Granulicella sibirica: one gene and its partner. Each later gene encodes a partner of the first gene's protein in a complex. Links are inferred from orthologs where the notes say so. Each region holds a gene or a part of one and is shown in the gene's direction. Other genes may lie near its edges.

Region 1 (9,107 bases):
CGGCACGGCGTCTCCACCCACGCAACGCCGCGGTCCAGCTTGAGGGCATGCAGCGTCTTGCCCGCGCCTTTGTCGAAAGCCCGGACACCATCCTCCAGGAACTGGTCAACGCAGCCGTCGACCTATGCGGCGCGGACTCGAGCGGCATCAGCATGGAGCAGGAAGTCAGGACAGACGAAAACTTCTACCACTGGGTGGCAACGGCAGGAGAGTATGCCGGATTCCTCCACGCAACCCTTCCGCGCAGTCCAAGCGCATGCGGTGTCTGTCTCGAGCGCGGACGGCCGCAGCTCTTCCGCGTCACGAAGCGCTTCTTCGACATCATGGGGATTGAAGCTCCGGTCGTCACCGACGGCATCCTGCTTCCATGGCAGGTCGACGAAACCCGTGGAACCATCTGGATCATGGCCCATGGCAGGGAAGAGGCGTTCGATCCGGACGACCTTCGCATGATGCAGATGCTGGCCGACTTCGCCGCCATGTCCGTCCGCCATCAGCGCCAGCACCAGACGCTGATGAAGCAGGCCAAGGCCGCCGCAGCGGCGGATATGGCGAACGACCTGGCCCACCAGATCAACAACCCGCTCCAGAGCCTCACCAACATTCTCTATCTCGCGGAAGCGGGCCAGATGGGCGGAGACGCCAGGGAACTTGCGGTCGAGCTATCCGAACACCTGCAGCGCCTGTCCGTCCTCGCCGGAAGGCTGCTCTCCCTTCCGGCGGCGCTCAACAAGGCGACGGCGACAGCCGGTCGACTGCCGCACTGATCCGCAGCCTTACTGCAGCAGGTCGACCAGATCCGCGATGAAGTAGGTCAGCGGGTCGTAGACCACGACATAACCGTCGAAGTAGCCGACCTGGTATCCAGGGGGAGGCGGTGGAATCTGTCCATACAAGCTTGGCGGAACCGCCGTGATGTAGCCGATGTCGCCATACGGGAAGTAGCCGCCAACCGTGAAGACAGGCCTGCGCGACCGGTTGATATACCGAAGACGCGAGAGATAGTACCGGTGGAAGAGGCTGCGATCATTCGGCCGGAACTGGTACGAAGGCCTCTGTTGCGGCGGCCTGCCCCACTGCGGGGGACGTCCGCCACCCGGCCGTCCAACGGCCGGTCTGCCTGGCCCCGGATTCGGCCGCCCGGCGCCGGGGTTCGGTCTGCCGCCGCCACCCGGTGACGGCCTCGGAGGCTGAACCTGCGGTCCACCCGGCTTTCCAGGAGATGGCCTGTTGCCACCTCCATTACCCGGTTGCGGCCTATTGCCACCGCCGCCGTTTCCCGGCTGCGGCCTGTTTCCGCCGTTCTGTCCACCCGGCGAGGGACGTCCACCCTGTCCACCACTCGGAGGCGGTCCGCCCGGACGCGCCGACCGATCCTGCGGAGCCTGGGCTCCTGCTGAAAGCGTAGCCGCCAGGCTCGAAACCAGCAAAGCCTGGGAAAAGCGAAGAAGCGAAATCCTCATCGATAAACCCTCACGGTACGCCGACGTGGTCAGCCTACCCCGCCCCAACCCGAACCGCAAGGCCACGCCCTAAGTGCTTTGCCACTGTGGCTGCCGTTCCCACCCTTTTGTTGTCATCCCGAGGGGAATCTGCGTTGGCCGTTGCCTGTCTCGAAGCCGGCCTCACTTCCCGGCCCAGACCGCCTTCCGCTTTTCCAGAAACGCCCCCGCGCCCTCCGTCTTATCGTCCGATCCGCAAAGCCGTCCGAAGATCTCCGCCTCGACTACCATCGCATCGTCCAGCCCAAGGCCCGCTCCTCGCCGCACCGCTTCAAGTACGCCCCGCACAGCCAGCGGAGCCGCTCCGGCGATCGCCGCCCCAAACTCCTCCCCTCGCGTCATCAGGCGTTCCGGGGCAACCACTTCGTCCACCAGCCCGAGCCGCAACGCCTCCGCCGCTCCCACCATCTCGCCCGTGAGCATGATCTTCAAAGCCGCCGAAGTCCCGACGAGGCGAGGAAGCCGCTGCGACCCGCCATACCCGGGAATCACGCCAAGCTTAATCTCCGGTTGCCCGAGCTTCGCCGTCTCGCTCGCCACCCTCATCGTGCATGCCATTGCGAGCTCGCATCCGCCGCCGAGCGCGAACCCGTTGATCAACGCGATCACCGGCTTGCCGCACGTCTCGATCTGCCGAAACACGCCCTGCCCCCTCCGCGCCATCAGCTCGCCCGTCTTCGCATCGGTCGCGCGAAGCTCGTTGATATCCGCCCCTGCAGCGAATGCCTTCTCGCCTGAGCCGGTCAGCAGAACGACACGGACTGCATCGTCCGCCGCGAGCTCGAAAAACACGCGCTCCAGCTCATCGAACACAGCAGCGTTCAACGCGTGCAGCACCTTCGGACGATTCAGCGTGACTGTAGCCACTCCGGCGTTTACCGCAACCAGCAACGTCTCGTATCCCAACTCCCCCACCTCCGGACAACTCTCCCGAACGATACAATCGAATCTATGATTAAGGGAATCACCCTCGTTCGCTCCGTGCCCTCGGCCGATGCGTTCGACCAGCTATCCAGCCTCTTCAACGCCCTTGGCTTCGAGCCCGGCAAAGGCTGGCACGACGACTCCGGCCGTGGCGCCGCTTTCCTTGCGCCTGTCGGCAACCTCGAACTCGTCACAGGCCGCGTCCCCGCCGTGCCGCCCATCCTGATCGAGGTCAACCAGCTCGATCACGTCCACTCCGCCGTCGAGCGCTGGATGCTTGCCCACTACCGCACCGAAGAGATCGCGGCCCAGCTCTCCGCCGTCGAGCTCACTCACTGGAACTCGCGGCTCTTCACCGTCGAACTCGGCCCAGAGATGAAACTCGGCTTCTGGCAGTCCGAGAACCCGCTCCACGGTGTTGTTCCGGCCGTTGAAGGCGACCTGAACGCCACTGGCATGCGCTTCGCCGTCGTCACCACCCGCTGGAATACCGTCATCACCGACCGCCTTCTCCAGGGCTCGCTCGATGCACTCTACCGTAGCGGAGCCGCGAAGAAGGATGTCGAAGTCGTTCGCGTCCCCGGCGCGTGGGAAGTTCCCTCCGCCGCCCGCACCCTCGCCGAGACGAAGAAGTTCGACGCCATCGTCACCCTCGGCTGCCTCCTGCGTGGCGAAACCGCCCACTACGAGGCCATCTACAATGAGGTCGCGCGAGGTATCGGCCAATCGCAACAGGACACGGGCATCCCCCACGCCTTCGGTGTCCTCACCTGCGAAACCCTGGAACAAGCTCTTGACCGCGCCGGCCTGAAAGCAGGAAACAAGGGCTTCGAAGCCGCCATCGCTGCCATCGAGATGGTCTCCATCCAAAGAAAGCTCGCGGTGGCCAAGTAATGGGAACCCGCCGCAAGTCCCGCGAACTCGCCATGCAGATGCTCTTCCAGGGCGATCTCGGCAAGCAAACCCCCGCGCAGGTCAGCAGCCTCTTCTGGCCATCCCGCGACGACGTCGACGATGAAACCCGTGCCTTTGCCGAAGATCTCTTCCGCGTCGCCACCGTCCGCGAGGACGAGATCAACGACCTCATCCAGGCCCACGCCCAGAACTGGCGCATCGAGCGCATGCCCGTCGTCGACCGCAATCTCCTGCGCGCTGCCGTCGCCGAGATGCTCGCCTACCCCAACACGCCCGGCCCGATCATCATCAACGAGAGCCTCGAGGTCGCGCGTCGCTACGCCGCTCCGGAATCGATCCACTTCCTCAACGGCGTCCTCGACGCTATCGCCAAGACTGTTCTGGCGAACCGTCTCAAGTAGCTCACAGCATTTGGCCATCGCGGCTGGCGGACGCACTTTGGTTGTCATTCCCGAAGGGAATCTGCGGTTGCCTTCGTTCTCATCGCCATTAGGCGTCAACAGGAAAGGCCCTCTCATCGAGAGGGCCTTTCCTGTTCCAGCAAACGACCAGAAGACTATTGCGTCGCCTTACGCGGCCTCTGAACGAGCAGATCCGGCACAACCAGGTTCCCGTTCACATCCGGAAGTTTCGGGGCGATCGTCGTCCCATCGGTCAGAGTCGCCCGGTTGATGATGTGGACCAGGTTGTCGCCTGTCGTCCCCGCATAGAACGAAAGGTTATCCGTACTGAACACCCCGGACACCGGGGCGATCGCCGTGCCCGAAAGCTTGATGCTCCCAACCGTTCCTACGCCCGAAGCCGCTGGAGTATAGGTCGGAATTGCGCCGCCCGTTCCCGTGTAGGTCACGAACGCGATGCTTGAATCCGACGCCGGAACGACACCCGTGATCGAAGCAGCCGTGATGCTTGGCAGCGTCGCCGTTGTGAACGAGCTTCCGAACGTCAGTCCACCCGTCGCGGGGCAAGCCTGGTTCGGAATCGTCACATGCAGATCGCTCAGGGTCGGAACCGCCGTCGTCGCCGTCACTCCAAGAATGTGGTTGCCGTCGTTGGTTGCCGCGACCTTGTCCGTCACTGCCGCCGACGTATCGGCGAGCGGATAGAACTCGTTCGTTACCGCCGCAGTCGTCCCTGCTGTCGTCGAGGTCGTTGAAGCGCAGTACCCGCGTGCGGTTGTCGTTCCTCCGGCAAAGTAGGCTCCGACGCTTGGCACCGTCAAGGCTACGTCCGTCACCGGGGAGGTCAACTGCGTAATGTTGTCCCAGCCCGTAAAGGTCGAGTACACCAGCAACTGGTTTCCAGCGGCGATGTAGACGGCCTGGCTGTCCGGGCTCCACTGGGCACGCGCCCCTACCGCGCCGTAGGTCGTGATCACCGCACCGGCCGAAGTCTCAAGCGTCGTGATCTTTCGCACAGGATCCGAGATCACCACCGTCGTGCCGTCCGGCGATACCGCAAGGACATTCCCCGGAGAAGACACGTCCTGACGTGAGACCGCGTTCGAGGTCGCGTTGAAGACCATCAGTTCCGTCGAACTTCCAAGGTAGATGGTGGTCCCATCCTGCGAGATCACCATCGAGTTCGGAACATACGGCAGACGCACCGGTGTCCCAAGCGTCGTCGTCGTAAAGTCCACCGGAACCAGATACAGCGACTGTGTGCTTGCAATGTAAAGCACTGTCGCAGTGGTTCCCGGGGTGGAAATCGGAATCGGGTTCGACACGATCGGCTTCCCGTTGCCCAGTTGGCCGATCAGCGTGAAAGGGGAAGGGTTGCAGGTTCCCGGTGCGCAGATCGCGAAGATCGATGCCGCACCCGGGTAGGTCGGCGTTACGGAAGCCGCCGTACTCGCAGAGATGGTCGTCGGCGTTGTTGACACGTACTCGAGGTTCAAGCCTGTCAGCGATACCCCATTCGTATCCTTGATGACCGAGTTCAGCGCCTGCGTATTGTTCTGGTTCACCACGGTCGGTCCCGGGTTCGTCAGCGTGATCGAGGCTGGCGGGCAGGTCGAGAAGAATCCGGCCGAGCTGGGCGTGCTCGCTACGGTCGCCGAAATAATCGTCGAGCCGGGAGCTACCGCGGTCGCCACGCCGTTTTCATCGATCGTCACGATCGATGCCGTCTGCGGCGTGTACGTCAGGTGGCCTACCAGGCAGCTAATGTTATCCGCGGGATTCGTCGTGCCGTTCTGATACACGCGCGCAGAAAGCTGGCCGGTAATGCCCTGCGAGAGGCAGCTACTGCTGCTGTACGCGGGAGCCGAGGTCGTCGCATTGGCCGCCACCGGGCAGCAGTTGGTGGAGGGATCCGGGTCGGTTGAACAGTTCGCCGAGGGTGCGCCAAGCACCACGCTCGTCACCACCGGGTGGATGTAAACCGGCAGGGGATTGCTGGTGACGCCGCTCGCCGCCGCCGTCACATATGCGACGCCGGACTTGTTCGTGGGATTGCAGGTCGTGTAGTCGGCGATCGCGCCGCCCGTGTTCCGGTTCCAGGTTCCGGCGCAGAGGGCTCCGGTTGTGGGATTCACGTCGGCCAGCGTCATATCCGTCGTTCCATAACGGTAAGCCGAGACGGTCACGGTCGTGCCTTTGCAGTCTGCTCCTGCCGGAGTGCCGATCTGGCCTTTCTGCGCATACGAAAGCGAGTATCCGTACACCTTGGGCTGCAGGGTGATCGTCGTCAGGCTTCCGACAACGACGCCCGAGTCGCCGCCGTTGCAATACACAATCGTCGTTTTCTTTGCACAACCCGAGATCGAGATGCCGAAAGGAACCGTAAACAAAAGCAAAACCGCTAACGTGACAAACCGACGCATTGATCCTCCCCGCTCGGCCGCTTTGCAAGCCGAACGGTCTCACCACACATGCTGAATATCGCAAGCCTCAGTGTAGAAGGCCACGTACGCGGAAGCAAATGACCGAAGCCTCCAAATCATCGAATCCGCAGCGGGCAGGCTGCGATCTCTTCGCAATCTCTTTGTTCGTTTAGACGGCCCACCCGCTACTTCGGTATTCGCCGGGGGAATCTTCGGTTAGGATTTCAAGTGTGAGGTCAAGGAGGAAGTCGCGATGAGTTCGCCCAATGAGTCCGGAGCAGGTATTGAGCGCTGGTGGCAGTTGCTGGTCATCCTGTTCGGTTTAATCTTCCTGACGCTTCTTGTGTCGTTTTCGCCCACGATCTAAAGAGCGCCTGAGACGAAGAAAGGGGCACGGCCTAGGCCGTGCCCCTTTCTTGCGCCGAAACCGGCCGAAGAGCCTATTCCGCCGGCATCTCCTTCTGGAACCACGTCAGCATCCTCTCGTCCCGATCCTTCTCATGCGCCGGGTCGGCGAAGTGGTGGCCCTCGTTGGGATAGATCACGAGCTGCGTCTTCACACCCTCCGCCCGCAGCGCATGCCAGAACTCGAACGACTGCGGGGCAGGGCACTCGCCATCCCGATCCCCCACAATAATCAGCGTCGGCGTCTTCACCTTCTTGATAAACGTGAGCGCGGAGCTCTTTGCATAGACCGCTGTGTCGTCATACACGGTCGCTCCGAAGAACGGCGTCATCCACTGGTCGATTGAGTTCTCCCCGTAGTAGCTCAGCCAGTCCGAGATCCCTGCTCCCGCCACGGCCGCCCGGAAACGCGTCGTCTGCGTCACGCCGAACATCGTCATGAACCCGCCATAGCTCCAGCCCGTCAGCCCCTCGCGCTTCGGATCGACGGAAACCTTCTTCTCCACGACATCCATTCCGGCGAGGATGTCCCTGAGATCCCCGTAGCCGAAGTCTTTCCGGTTCGCCTCGGTAAACTTCTCTCCCTGCCCGAAGCTTCCGCGCGGATTTGGCTGAAAGACAAAGTAGCCCGCCAAGGAGTAGTTCGCCATCACGTTCCAGCGCGGTCCAATCGATGCCGAAGGCCCACCATGGACGCTCACGATCATCGGGTACTTCTTGGCCGGATCGTAGTTCGCCGGGTAGGTCAGCCATCCCTGCACGTGGAAGCCTTCGTTCGTCCACTCGATCGACTCGGTCTTTCCCCCGGCCAGTGTCGCGCCATCGTTCAGATGCGTCACCTGCTTGATCGCTGTCTCCGGTCCCGCCCAGACCTCAGGAGGAGCGGTCAATCCGCTCTTCACGAACGCGAACACGCCGTTCTTCGAGACCGAAATCGCGTCCTTGATCGACCCGCCCGTGATCGAAACCTCGCTCATCTCGAGCGCGCTCCCCGGAACCTCAGTCTTTGTCTTCACGTCGTAGTCCGGAATCCGTACCTTGCCCCTGCGATCCTCGACGAATCCGACCTTCCCGTTGTCCACCCACGCCAGGTACGCGGGCGTTCCGTCGATCCCCGGCTTTACATCCACCGGCTCGCCGCCCTTCGCCTCGACGACCCAGATGTCTCCACCTGTCGAGCCCTGGTCGCTCATCAACCCGCCGATGAATGCGATCTTTTTTCCATCCGGCGAGAACCGGGGAACTGCCATTTGCAGCCCATGCAGCGCGCCTGTCACCTTCGTCGTATCCACAATCGCCTTCGGATCCTGCCCCAGCGTCTGGGTGTAGAGATCGGCCACCCACCAGTTGTTCTCGCCCGGGGGCGGAGCCGCGATATACGTCATCTCGCTGCTATTCTGAGCCCAGTCGAACTCGAACACATGCAGCTTCTCCGGCGTCACCTGCTTCAACTCGCCCGTGGCCACATCGACCGCAGCCACGCGCTGCACCTCGATCCCATCCTCCCCAATCACACCCGACCAGGGCTTCATGGCCGCTGTAGCCCCGGCCGAGCGCGTCGCATTCTCGACAAACAGGAAGGCAAGCGTCTTTCCATCGGGAGCCCACGCCACCTGGTGGAAGAGCCCCGAGAGATGCGTCAACTGCTTAGAGGCGCCCGTAGCCTTCGACCAGAGGAAAACCTGCTCCTGCCCCGGCTTGTCGCTGCTCCCCGTGCAGCTCGACGTGTAAGCCAGCCACTGTCCGTCCGGAGACCACACCGGATCCGCGTTCGAGCAGCTCGTATCCCCATTCGGTCCCACGATCTTGTCCTTCGCCGGATCAGGATTCGCCAGCTCCATGAGGTGCAGCGTCGCGGAGGCCCGCCCCACCGTATAGGCAAGCCACTTCCCATCGGGCGAAATCGCGACGCCGCCCGGCATCTTCACATGACCCTCGCTCGCCTCCATCGCTTTCACGACGACGGGATCATGCGTCTTGAGAGGTTCGACCGGGGCCGGAACCCCGCTCTGCGCAAAAGCATTCAAGCCGGAAGAAAGCAAAGTGGCCACACCCAGCCACGCGAAAGAACGAGCAGAACCAGCACCAGATCTCATGAAAAAAGCCTAGCATCTGCCGCCGCCGTTGTTCCCGCTGTTGCCTATTTGGTTGTCATTCCAGAACGGAAACCGCGTTTTGCCGTTGCGCGTTCTCACGGCCCGGAAAACGCTAGTTCGGCTTGGCCAGAATCACCGAATCCGGAGCCTCACCCTTCCCGGGAGTCCTCGATGTCACCACAGCGTCGTCTTTCCAGAGCGCGATGCCTCCATCGATCGCATTGCTGTTCGCCCCCAGCAACACGCCTTTCGGAAGCTTCTTCATCAGCTTGGCATTTCCCCCGCCAAGCAGCACGTAGTCGCACACCAGCCCAGCCTTCAGCAGCTCGATAATCGTCAGCACCGACTTCCGCCAGCGCTTCCGCCCCCGACGCTCCAACCCGCCAAGCCCGATGTACTCCTCATACGTCCGGCCCTTCTTGTACGGGAGATGCGCCAATT
Region 2 (9,078 bases), on another replicon or contig:
AGCCAGTGATGGCAGTCGAAGTGACGGTCCCCGAGGACTACATGGGAACCATCATCGGCGATCTTAACAGCCGCCGCGGACGTATCGAAGGCATGGAGATGGTCGGCAACACCCAGGCGATTCGCGCCAGTGTGCCGCTCTCGACCATGTTCGGTTACGCCACGCACATGCGCGGTGCGACCCAGGGTCGCGCGAACTACTCCATGCAGTTCAAGCAGTACGAGGAAGCGCCCCGATCGGTCTCGGAAGAGATCATCGCCAAGGTGCAGGGCAAGGATCCGAAGTAAAGAAAGACAGCAAATTCTTGGCCTTATCTTCCTTAGGCCGCCAACAGATTGAGCAGTCAACGCAGTAAGCAATACGGAGAGCAGTCATGGGCAAGGAAAAGTTTGACCGGTCTAAGCCGCACGTCAATATTGGCACGGTTGGCCACATCGATCACGGCAAAACGACGCTGACCGCGGCGATCACGAAGGTTCTGTCGAAGCACAACCCGAACAACACGTTCCGTTCGTTCGACACCATCGACAACGCTCCGGAAGAGCGCGAGCGCGGTATCACCATCGCGACCTCGCACGTCGAGTACGAAACGGCGAACCGGCACTACGCGCACGTCGACTGCCCGGGCCACGCCGATTACATCAAGAACATGATCACCGGCGCCGCCCAGATGGACGGAGCGATTCTCGTGGTCGCCGCCACCGACGGCCCGATGCCCCAGACGAAGGAGCACGTTCTCCTTGCCCGTCAGGTCGGCGTTCCCTTCATCGTCGTGTTCCTGAACAAGTGCGATGCTGTCGAAGACGAAGAGCTCATCGAACTCGTCGAGATGGAAGTCCGCGAGCTCCTTTCGAAGTACGACTACCCCGGCGACGACACCCCGATCATCCGTGGTTCGGCCCTCGGCGCGCTCAACGGCGAAGCCCAGTGGGAAGCCAAGATCGACGAGCTCATGGCCGCGGTCGACAAGTACATTCCCCAGCCCGAGCGTGCGGTCAACCTGCCGTTCCTGATGCCGATCGAAGACATCTTCTCGATCTCGGGTCGCGGAACCGTGGTCACCGGCCGTATCGAGCGTGGCAAGATCAAGGTGGGCGAAGCCTGCGAGATCGTCGGTTTCCGCGACACGCGCGCGACCGTCTGCACTGGTGTCGAGATGTTCAAGAAGCAGCTTGACGAAGGCCTCGCCGGAGATAACGCCGGCCTCCTCCTGCGCGGTATCGCGAAGGAAGATGTCGAGCGTGGCATGGTGCTTGCGAAGCCTGGTTCGATCACGCCGCACACCGAGTTCAAGGGCGAGATCTACGTTCTGAGCAAGGAAGAAGGCGGACGTCACACTCCGTTCTTCAACGGCTACCGTCCCCAGTTCTACTTCCGCACCACCGACGTGACCGGATCGGCGAAGCTGCCGGCTGGCATCGAGATGGTGATGCCTGGCGATAACGTTCAGCTCGAGATCACGCTGCACACGCCGGTCGCGATGGAGAAGGGTCTGCGCTTCGCTATCCGCGAAGGCGGACGCACCGTCGGAGCCGGTACCATCTCCGAGATCATCAAGTAAAATAAGGCTTTATAACAAAAGCTGTTGCTTGTTTTTATATATCGAGGCCTGTCGGCCCATTGAGATGTAAGCAGGAAATGACCGGCAGGCACTCCAAACGATCTTTGCAGGAAGAAAGAGAATCACATGGCTGGACAGAGAATCAGAATCCGTTTGAAGGCGTATGACTACCGCGTGCTTGACACGTCCACCGGCGAGATCGTCGAGACGGCGAAGCGCACCGGAGCTCAGGTTGCCGGACCCATTCCGCTCCCGACGATGAAGAACAAGTACTGCGTTCTGCGCTCGCCCCACGTTGACAAGAAGTCGCGCGAGGCCTTCGAGATTCGTACGCACAAGCGCCTGATCGACATCCTTGAGCCCACGCAGCAGACGGTGGATGCGCTCATGAAGCTCGATCTTCCCGCTGGCGTCGACGTTGAGATCAAGACGGTACAAAAATAGCCTCGTAACAAAGGCCTTTACGTTTTCGCACCATTCACCCGGCAGTGCTCTTCTCGAGCATGATGAGGAAAGGAACTCAGTATGTCAGTCGTAGGAATCCTTGGTAAGAAAATTGGTATGACCCAGATCTTTGACGAGCGTGGAGATGTTCATCCCGTTACCGTTCTCAAGGCTGGCCCATGCGTCATCACCCAGCTCAAGACCGTCGCGAAGGACGGCTACGACGCCGCCCAGATCGGCTACGTCGACTTCGTCAAGGCGTCCAAGATCAACAAGGCGATGACCGGTCACTTCGCGAAGTCGAACGTGCCTCCCGTCAAGATGATCAAGGAAGTCGGCATCGAAGTCGCCAAGGCTGGCGATGATGTGGAAGACGCCGTCAAGGCTGGCGATCGCGTTCTGGTCGACATCTTCAACGACGAGCGCTTCGTCGATGTCATCGGCACCTCCAAGGGCCGCGGCTTCGCGGGCGTCATTCGCCGCCACGGCTTCGGCGGCGGACCCAAGTCGCACGGTCACATGTTCCAAGTGCAGGGCTCGATCGGTGCTTCGTCGTTCCCCTCGCGCGTCTTCCCTGGCCAGCGTATGCCCGGTCACATGGGACATGCCCAGATCACGGTCCGCAACCTCCGCATCCGCGGCATCGACCTCGAGGACAACCTCATCCTGGTTGAAGGCGCAGTCCCCGGACCGCGTGATGGTTTCGTCCTGATCTCGAAGGCCAAGGCTCCGCCGCGTGAGCGTCGTGGGTTTGCCGGTGCCGCCACGAAGGATGCTCTCAAGGCCTCCAAGAAGGCTGCGCCGTCCAAGAAGAAGTAAAGAAAAAGCTTCCCAACAGAGAGCCCTGAGTTTTCACAGCATCGGGGCTCGCAAACAAAGTCAGGGCTCGCCGCATCGATGGCGGGCAAGAAGAGAGAAGAAGATGGCAAACATCAACGTAGTCAATCTGGGTGGGGAGAAGGTCGCAGAGTTCGAACTCAACGACATCTTCACCGCAGAGATCAACGACGCGCTCCTGTGGGAGGCGGTCAAGCACTATCGGGCCGCCCTCCGTCAGGGAACCGCCGCCACCAAGACCCGCAAGAACGTCTCCGGTTCGGGTAAGAAGCTCTGGAAGCAGAAGGGAACCGGCCGCGCGCGTATCGGTTCGATCCGCTCTCCTCTCTGGCGTTCGGGTGGTACGGTCCACGGACCCCAGCCCCGCAGCTATGAGTACGCGTTCCCCAAGAAGAAGCTCTTCGGTGCCCTGCGCTCGGCCATCGCCGCCAAGATCGCGGAAGGCAAGCTCACCATCGTCGATTCCTTCGCCGTTTCGGAAGGCAAGACCAAGATCTACCGCAACGCGCTGAACAAGCTCGAGGCCGGCAAGACCACGCTTCTGGTCGAGTCCAGCCAGAAGCTCGACGAGAACCTTTATCTCGGTTCGCGCAACCTCTCGGGCGTTGAGCTTGTGCTCAGCTCCGAAGTCCACCCCTACGATCTGCTCAAGTATGAGCACGCCGTGTTCTCCCGCGACGCCTTCGAGGCCATCCAGGAAACACTCGCCAAGAACACGTCGAAGCGCAAGGCTTCCGAGAAGGAGGTTGCGTAATGCCAACCCTCTATACCGTCATTCGCCGCCCCCTCATCACTGAAAAGGGCATGACCGTCAAGGAAGTCCAGAACACGCTCGTCTTCGAGGTCGCCCTCAAGGCCACCAAGACCGAAGTCAAGCAGGCCGTCGAGACGCTGTTCAAGGTCAAGGTCCACGGTGTCCGCACCGCGACCGTCGAAGGCAAAGAACGTCGCCGTGGCAAGTTCGCCGGCTACCGCCCCGACTGGAAGAAGGCTTACGTTCGCCTGAAGGCCGGCGAAAAGATGCCCGAGTACCTCGACAGCCTCTAAGCCGCCCGGGTCATCTCCGCGCAGCTCACAGATATCGCTTCACGTATGCCTCGCGTCACAGAGGCGCAAAGAGCAAGGGAACAGAACAATGCCGATTAAATCATTCCGCCCCACAACGCCGACACTCCGCTTCGCGACGAAGCTGGTGAACGACGACATCACGACCGACAAGCCCTACAAGCCACTCCTGGGCGTCAAGCCCCGGACCGGCGGTCGCAACTCGACCGGCGCCATGACCATGCGTCACCAGGGCGGCGGTCACAAGCAGAAGCTTCGTCTCATCGACTTCAAGCGCGACAAGTACGGCATCCCCGGCACCGTTGCGACCGTCGAGTACGATCCCAACCGCAGCTCTCGCATCGCGCTGATCAACTACGTGGACGGCGAGAAGCGCTACATCATCCAGCCCGTCGGGCTCAAGGTCGGCCAGTCGATCATGAGCGGTCCCGATGCCGATATTCTCGTCGGCAACGCACTCCCGCTCAAGTTCATCCCGACCGGTACGATCGTGCACAACATCGAGCTCCGTCCCGGCAAGGGCGCGCAGATGGCCCGTTCGGCCGGCGCTCAGGTTAACCTCGTGGCCAAGGAAGGCGACTACGCTCTCCTGAAGCTCCCCTCCGGTGAGACCCGGCGCGTGCTCGTCGAGTGCATGGCGACCATCGGCCAGGTCGGCAACACCGACCACGAGAACGTCACCATCGGTAAGGCTGGACGCAACCGCTGGAAGGGCATTCGTCCTTCAAACCGCGGCGTCTCGATGAACCCCGTCGATCACCCGCACGGTGGTGGTGAGGGTAAGACCTCGGGCGGACGTCACCCGGTAACCCCGTGGGGCCAGCCGACACGTGGATACAAGACGCGCAATAACAAGCGCACCGACGTATTCATCGTGAACCGCCGCACCAAGTAAGTATTTCGCAGTCTTTTTTTACGCCGAGAGTAAGCCCAAGTCTCGTAAGTTGAGATTCGTCGTATTCAGCAACCAGCATCAACCAGCAACTCGGAGCAAGACATATGTCACGATCTGCAAAGAAGGGTCCCTTCATCGACGCTCACCTGATGAAGAAGATCGACGTCATGAACGCGGCGAACGACAAGAAGGTCCTCAGGACCTGGTCGCGCCGCTCGACCATCCACCCCGACTTCGTCGGCCACACCATCGCCGTCCACAACGGACGCAAGTTCATCCCGGTCTACGTGACGGAGAACATGGTGGGCCACAAGCTCGGTGAGTTCTCGGCGACCCGCACCTTCAAGGGCCACTCGGCGCGCGCCTCCGAATCCTCCGCAAAGCCCAAGTAATCCGGCGCATCCAGTTAGAGCGATAGATACGCCGCACTTCGGAAGAAGACAAGGCGAAGCAGAAAATTCGAGAAGTTCGCGGGCAAGTGAAGCCCGAAGGAAACGATCATGGCAAAGACCGCAGTACAGCAACCCCGAGAGTTCCGCGCTGAAGCCAAATTTCAGCGCACCAGTCCACAGAAGGCGCGGCTCGTTCTCGAGCTCATCAAGGGCCTCCGCGTCGAGGCGGCGATCAACGCCATCCACTTCAGCTCCAAGCGCATGGCGCCGGTGATCGAAAAGGTTCTCCGTTCGGCCATCCAGAATGCCAGCTACGTCTCCGACGAGCAGGGCCTGGATGTCGACATCGATAACCTCTACGTCCGCACCGCGATCGCGAACGAAGGCCCGCGCATGAAGCGCATCCGCCCCGCTCCGATGGGACGCGCCTTCCGCTACCAGCGCAGGCTCTGCCACATCATCGTGACCGTCGCCGAAAAGGGCGCGGTAGCCGCTGACACGACCGGCACGACCGAGACGGCGAAGGCCGCCAAGGGCGCACCGGCGAAGAAGACGGCAGCGAAGAAGGCTCCAGCCAAGAAGGCAGCCGCGAAGAAAGCGGCTCCCAAGAAGGCAGCGGCGGCAAAAGCTTAGGATTCTGATCGCGACTCAAAATTTTGAGTAGCTAATACGCGGTTTTCAGGTAAACTTAGAAATTGTGCATGGGTGCCGGACCGGCTAGACCGAGTCAAGGCAACAATAAAGGGAAGCTATGGGACAGAAGGTCCATCCGTATGGGTTTCGCCTCGGCATCAACAAGCCGTGGAAGTCACGCTGGTTCGTCGAACGCGGCTACGATAAGTTGCTCGTTGAGGACGTCAAGCTCAAGGCCGAGCTTCGCGAGAAGCTGAAGGCAGCCGGTGTAAGCTCCGTTGAAGTCGAGCGTCCGGGCAACAAGCTCCGTCTCATCATCCGCACCGCGCGTCCGGGCATCATCATCGGCCGCAAGGGCGCCGAGATCGACAAGCTCAAGGCCGACATTCAGAAGCGCACCTCGCGTGAAGTCTTCATCGACATCCTCGAAGTGAACAAGCCTGAGCTCGATGCCCAGCTTGTTGCTGAGAACATCGCTCTGCAGCTCGAGAAGCGCGTCAGCTTCCGTCGCGCCATGCGTAAGTCGGTTGATTCGGCTCTGCGTTTCGGTTGCAAGGGAATCAAGGTTCGCGTTTCGGGTCGTCTGAACGGAAACGAAATCGCTCGCTCCGAGTGGTATCTCCAGGGCCGTCTGCCGCTGCACACCCTGCGCGCGGACATCGACTACGGTTTCGCCGAGGCTAACACCACCTACGGCATCATCGGTGTCAAGACCTGGGTCTACCGTGGAGATATCTACGAGCAGAAGAAGCGTCGTGAGCCCATCACCACCACCGGCGCATTCTAAGTCCGGTACAAGTAACAGGATCAGGATCCGCAGGTTGACTTAGAACCTGCGGATCGGAATAAAGCAGTATGCCAGGACTTCAGTCCAGCAACTAAGAGGGTTTTGCCATGTTGATGCCAAAGAAGGTCAAGTATCGCAAGCAGCAGCGCGGCCGCATGTGCGGCAAGGCGTGGCGCGGAAGCGATCTCTCGTTCGGCGATTTCGGACTGAAGGTTATGGAGTGCGGTTACATCACCGACCGCCAGATCGAAGCCAGCCGTATCGCCATGACGCGTTTCATCAAGCGCGGCGGCAAGGTCTGGCTCCGTCTGTTCCCGGATAAGCCAATCACCAAGAAGCCGGCTGAAACCCGTATGGGTAAGGGTAAGGGAGCTCCGGATCACTGGGTTGCCGTCGTCCGCCCCGGCAAGATCCTGTTCGAGATGGAAGGCGTTACGCCTGAGCTCGCCAAAGAGGCCATGCGTCTCGCGGCACACAAGCTCCCCCTCAAGACCAGCTTCGTCATGCGTCACGACGCCGTCGCCAAGACCGCCGCTGCCGCCAAGTAAGCACACACGACCTTCGTACCGGAAACACCAGGAAAACGATCATGGAACTCGAAAAGCTTCGCAATCTCTCGGACGATGAGCTCAAAGCCCAGCAGAACACCGCGGGCGAACAGCTCTTTCGCATCCGTTTCCAGAAGAGCCTCGGCAACAATGACGGAATTAAGAAGATCCGCATTCTGAAGCTCGATATCGCGCGCGCCAAGACGATTGCCCGCGAGCGCACCCTCGCTGCCGAGAAGGCTGCCACGCCCGCGGTGGTCCACACCGCACCACCCGCGAGCACACGCACCGCCCGCAAGAAAGCGAAGAACTAATCATGGCTGATACCCAGATTGCCACCCCCGCAACCACCGACCCCCAGACCTCTCGCCGTAACGAGAAGGTCGGCATCGTCGTTTCGACCAAGATGCAGAAGACCATCGTCGTCGAGATCGAAATGCGCAAGGCTCACCCCAAGTACAAGCGCGTCATGAAGTCGAACAAGAAATTCTACGCGCACGACGAGCAGAACTCTGCCCGCGTCGGCGACGTGGTTCGCATCCGTGAGGCCCGGCCACTTTCGAAGCTCAAGCGCTGGTCGCTCGAGGAGATCGTTCGCCGCTCCTCGCTCGCACAGCTCTCCGATGCGAAGGTCGTTACCACCCCGACCAACGACGCGAAGTAAAGAAAAATAAGCAGAAGTTTTGTTTGTCGCCGTTTGGGCTAAGCCCTCGGCATCCAGGAGATTCCAATGTCAGTACAGATGAGATCCATCCTCGACGTGGCCGATAACTCCGGCGCCCGCAAGCTGCAGGTCATCCTGCCGCTCGGTGGCGGCCTGGGCAAGAAGGCCGGCCTCGGCGATGTCGTTACCGCCGCGGTGAAGGAAGCTTCGCCCGATGGCACCGTGAAGAAGGGCAAGGTCGTCAAGGCTGTGCTCGTTCGCACCCGCAAGGAATACCGTCGCCGCGATGGCACGTACATCCGCTTCGACCAGAACGCCGCTGTCGTCATCAACGACGCGAACGAGCCGGTTGGCACGCGTGTATTCGGACCCGTCGCTCGTGAGCTCCGCGAGAAGAAGTTCCTCAAGATCGTCTCGCTCGCACCGGAAGTTATCTAACTCTCTAAACGGCGGATTCCGGCTCCGCCCGCTTCACCTGACTGTCGAGGAAGGATAGCAACATGGCAACCAAGTTCAAGCCCGTCGTCACCAGCAAGATTAAGATCAAGCGCAACGATCGCGTTGAAGTCATCACCGGTAAGGACAAGGGCAAGCAGGGCCGTGTTCTTCGCGTCATCGCCGACAAGAACCGCGTTCTCGTCGAGGGTGTCATGATGATGAAGAAGCACGTCAAGCCCAACCCCCAGGCCAACATCAAGGGCGGCATTGCCGAGAAGGAAGCGACGATTCATATCTCGAACGTCATGCTCCTCGATGCGGACGGCAACAAGACCCGCGTTGGCTCGCGTCTTGATGGCGACAAGAAGGTTCGGTTCGCCCGCTCGACCGGCGTGACCATCGTTGAGAAGAAGCGCTAAGCGCCCTTCTCTCCAGTTTGTAAACACTGTAACAACGGTTCACCCCACGCATCGGTAGACGGAGACCATCCCACCCCGGCATCCGTGGAGAAAGCGAAGAAATATCATGGCAGCTCGTCTGAGAGAGAAGTACAACACGGAGATTCGCTCCGCTGTCGCCAAGGAACTCGACATCAAGAACGCGATGGCGATCCCGAAGCTCGAGAAGATCGTCATCAACATGGGTCTTGGCGAAGCCACCCAGAACGTGAAGATCATGGATCCGCTCGTCGCCGACCTCGGCGCGATCACCGGCCAGAAGCCCGTCACCACCAAGGCGAAGAAGTCCATCGCGGCCTTCAAGGTGCGCGAAGGCATGCCGATCGGCGCGATGGTCACCCTGCGCGGCGACAACA

What was found.
Region 2: the proteins of nusB (region 1) and rpsJ are in contact, whole or in part, in a solved structure (PDB 3D3B), measured with the Escherichia coli proteins. The link is inferred for Granulicella sibirica from one-to-one orthologs.

The regions. Positions count from the first base shown.
Region 1 is NZ_RDSM01000001.1:69,370-78,476, reverse strand. What follows is about bases 2,102-5,030. They hold nusB (transcription antitermination factor NusB), read left to right. Parts: upstream 2,102-3,319; coding sequence 3,320-3,742; downstream 3,743-5,030. Other genes in these bases: GRAN_RS00280 (hypothetical protein), read right to left, coding at 3,898-5,030; ribH (6,7-dimethyl-8-ribityllumazine synthase), read left to right, coding at 2,454-3,320; GRAN_RS00295 (enoyl-CoA hydratase/isomerase family protein), read right to left, coding at 2,102-2,417. Also shown: GRAN_RS00305 (GAF domain-containing protein), read left to right, coding at 1-767; GRAN_RS25335 (hypothetical protein), read right to left, coding at 777-1,463; more of GRAN_RS00295, read right to left, coding at 1,626-2,101; more of GRAN_RS00280, read right to left, coding at 5,031-6,165; GRAN_RS00275 (S9 family peptidase), read right to left, coding at 6,606-8,621; GRAN_RS00270 (ROK family protein), read right to left, coding at 8,779-9,107. UniProt on the Escherichia coli protein: Part of the processive rRNA transcription and antitermination complex (rrnTAC). The complex forms an RNA-chaperone ring around the RNA exit tunnel of RNA polymerase (RNAP).
Region 2 is NZ_RDSM01000003.1:790,470-799,547, forward strand. The notes cover bases 447-3,346. They hold rpsJ (30S ribosomal protein S10), read left to right. Parts: upstream 447-1,687; coding sequence 1,688-2,005; downstream 2,006-3,346. Other genes in these bases: tuf (elongation factor Tu), read left to right, coding at 447-1,561; rplC (50S ribosomal protein L3), read left to right, coding at 2,087-2,824; rplD (50S ribosomal protein L4), read left to right, coding at 2,928-3,346. In the rest of the region: fusA (elongation factor G), read left to right, coding at 1-287; more of tuf, read left to right, coding at 374-446; more of rplD, read left to right, coding at 3,347-3,596; GRAN_RS19965 (50S ribosomal protein L23), read left to right, coding at 3,596-3,889; rplB (50S ribosomal protein L2), read left to right, coding at 3,978-4,802; rpsS (30S ribosomal protein S19), read left to right, coding at 4,907-5,194; rplV (50S ribosomal protein L22), read left to right, coding at 5,303-5,827; rpsC (30S ribosomal protein S3), read left to right, coding at 5,946-6,614; rplP (50S ribosomal protein L16), read left to right, coding at 6,722-7,162; rpmC (50S ribosomal protein L29), read left to right, coding at 7,204-7,476; rpsQ (30S ribosomal protein S17), read left to right, coding at 7,479-7,826; rplN (50S ribosomal protein L14), read left to right, coding at 7,893-8,264; rplX (50S ribosomal protein L24), read left to right, coding at 8,327-8,683; rplE (50S ribosomal protein L5), read left to right, coding at 8,790-9,078. UniProt on the Escherichia coli protein: Involved in the binding of tRNA to the ribosomes. Part of the processive rRNA transcription and antitermination complex (rrnTAC). The complex forms an RNA-chaperone ring around the RNA exit tunnel of RNA polymerase (RNAP).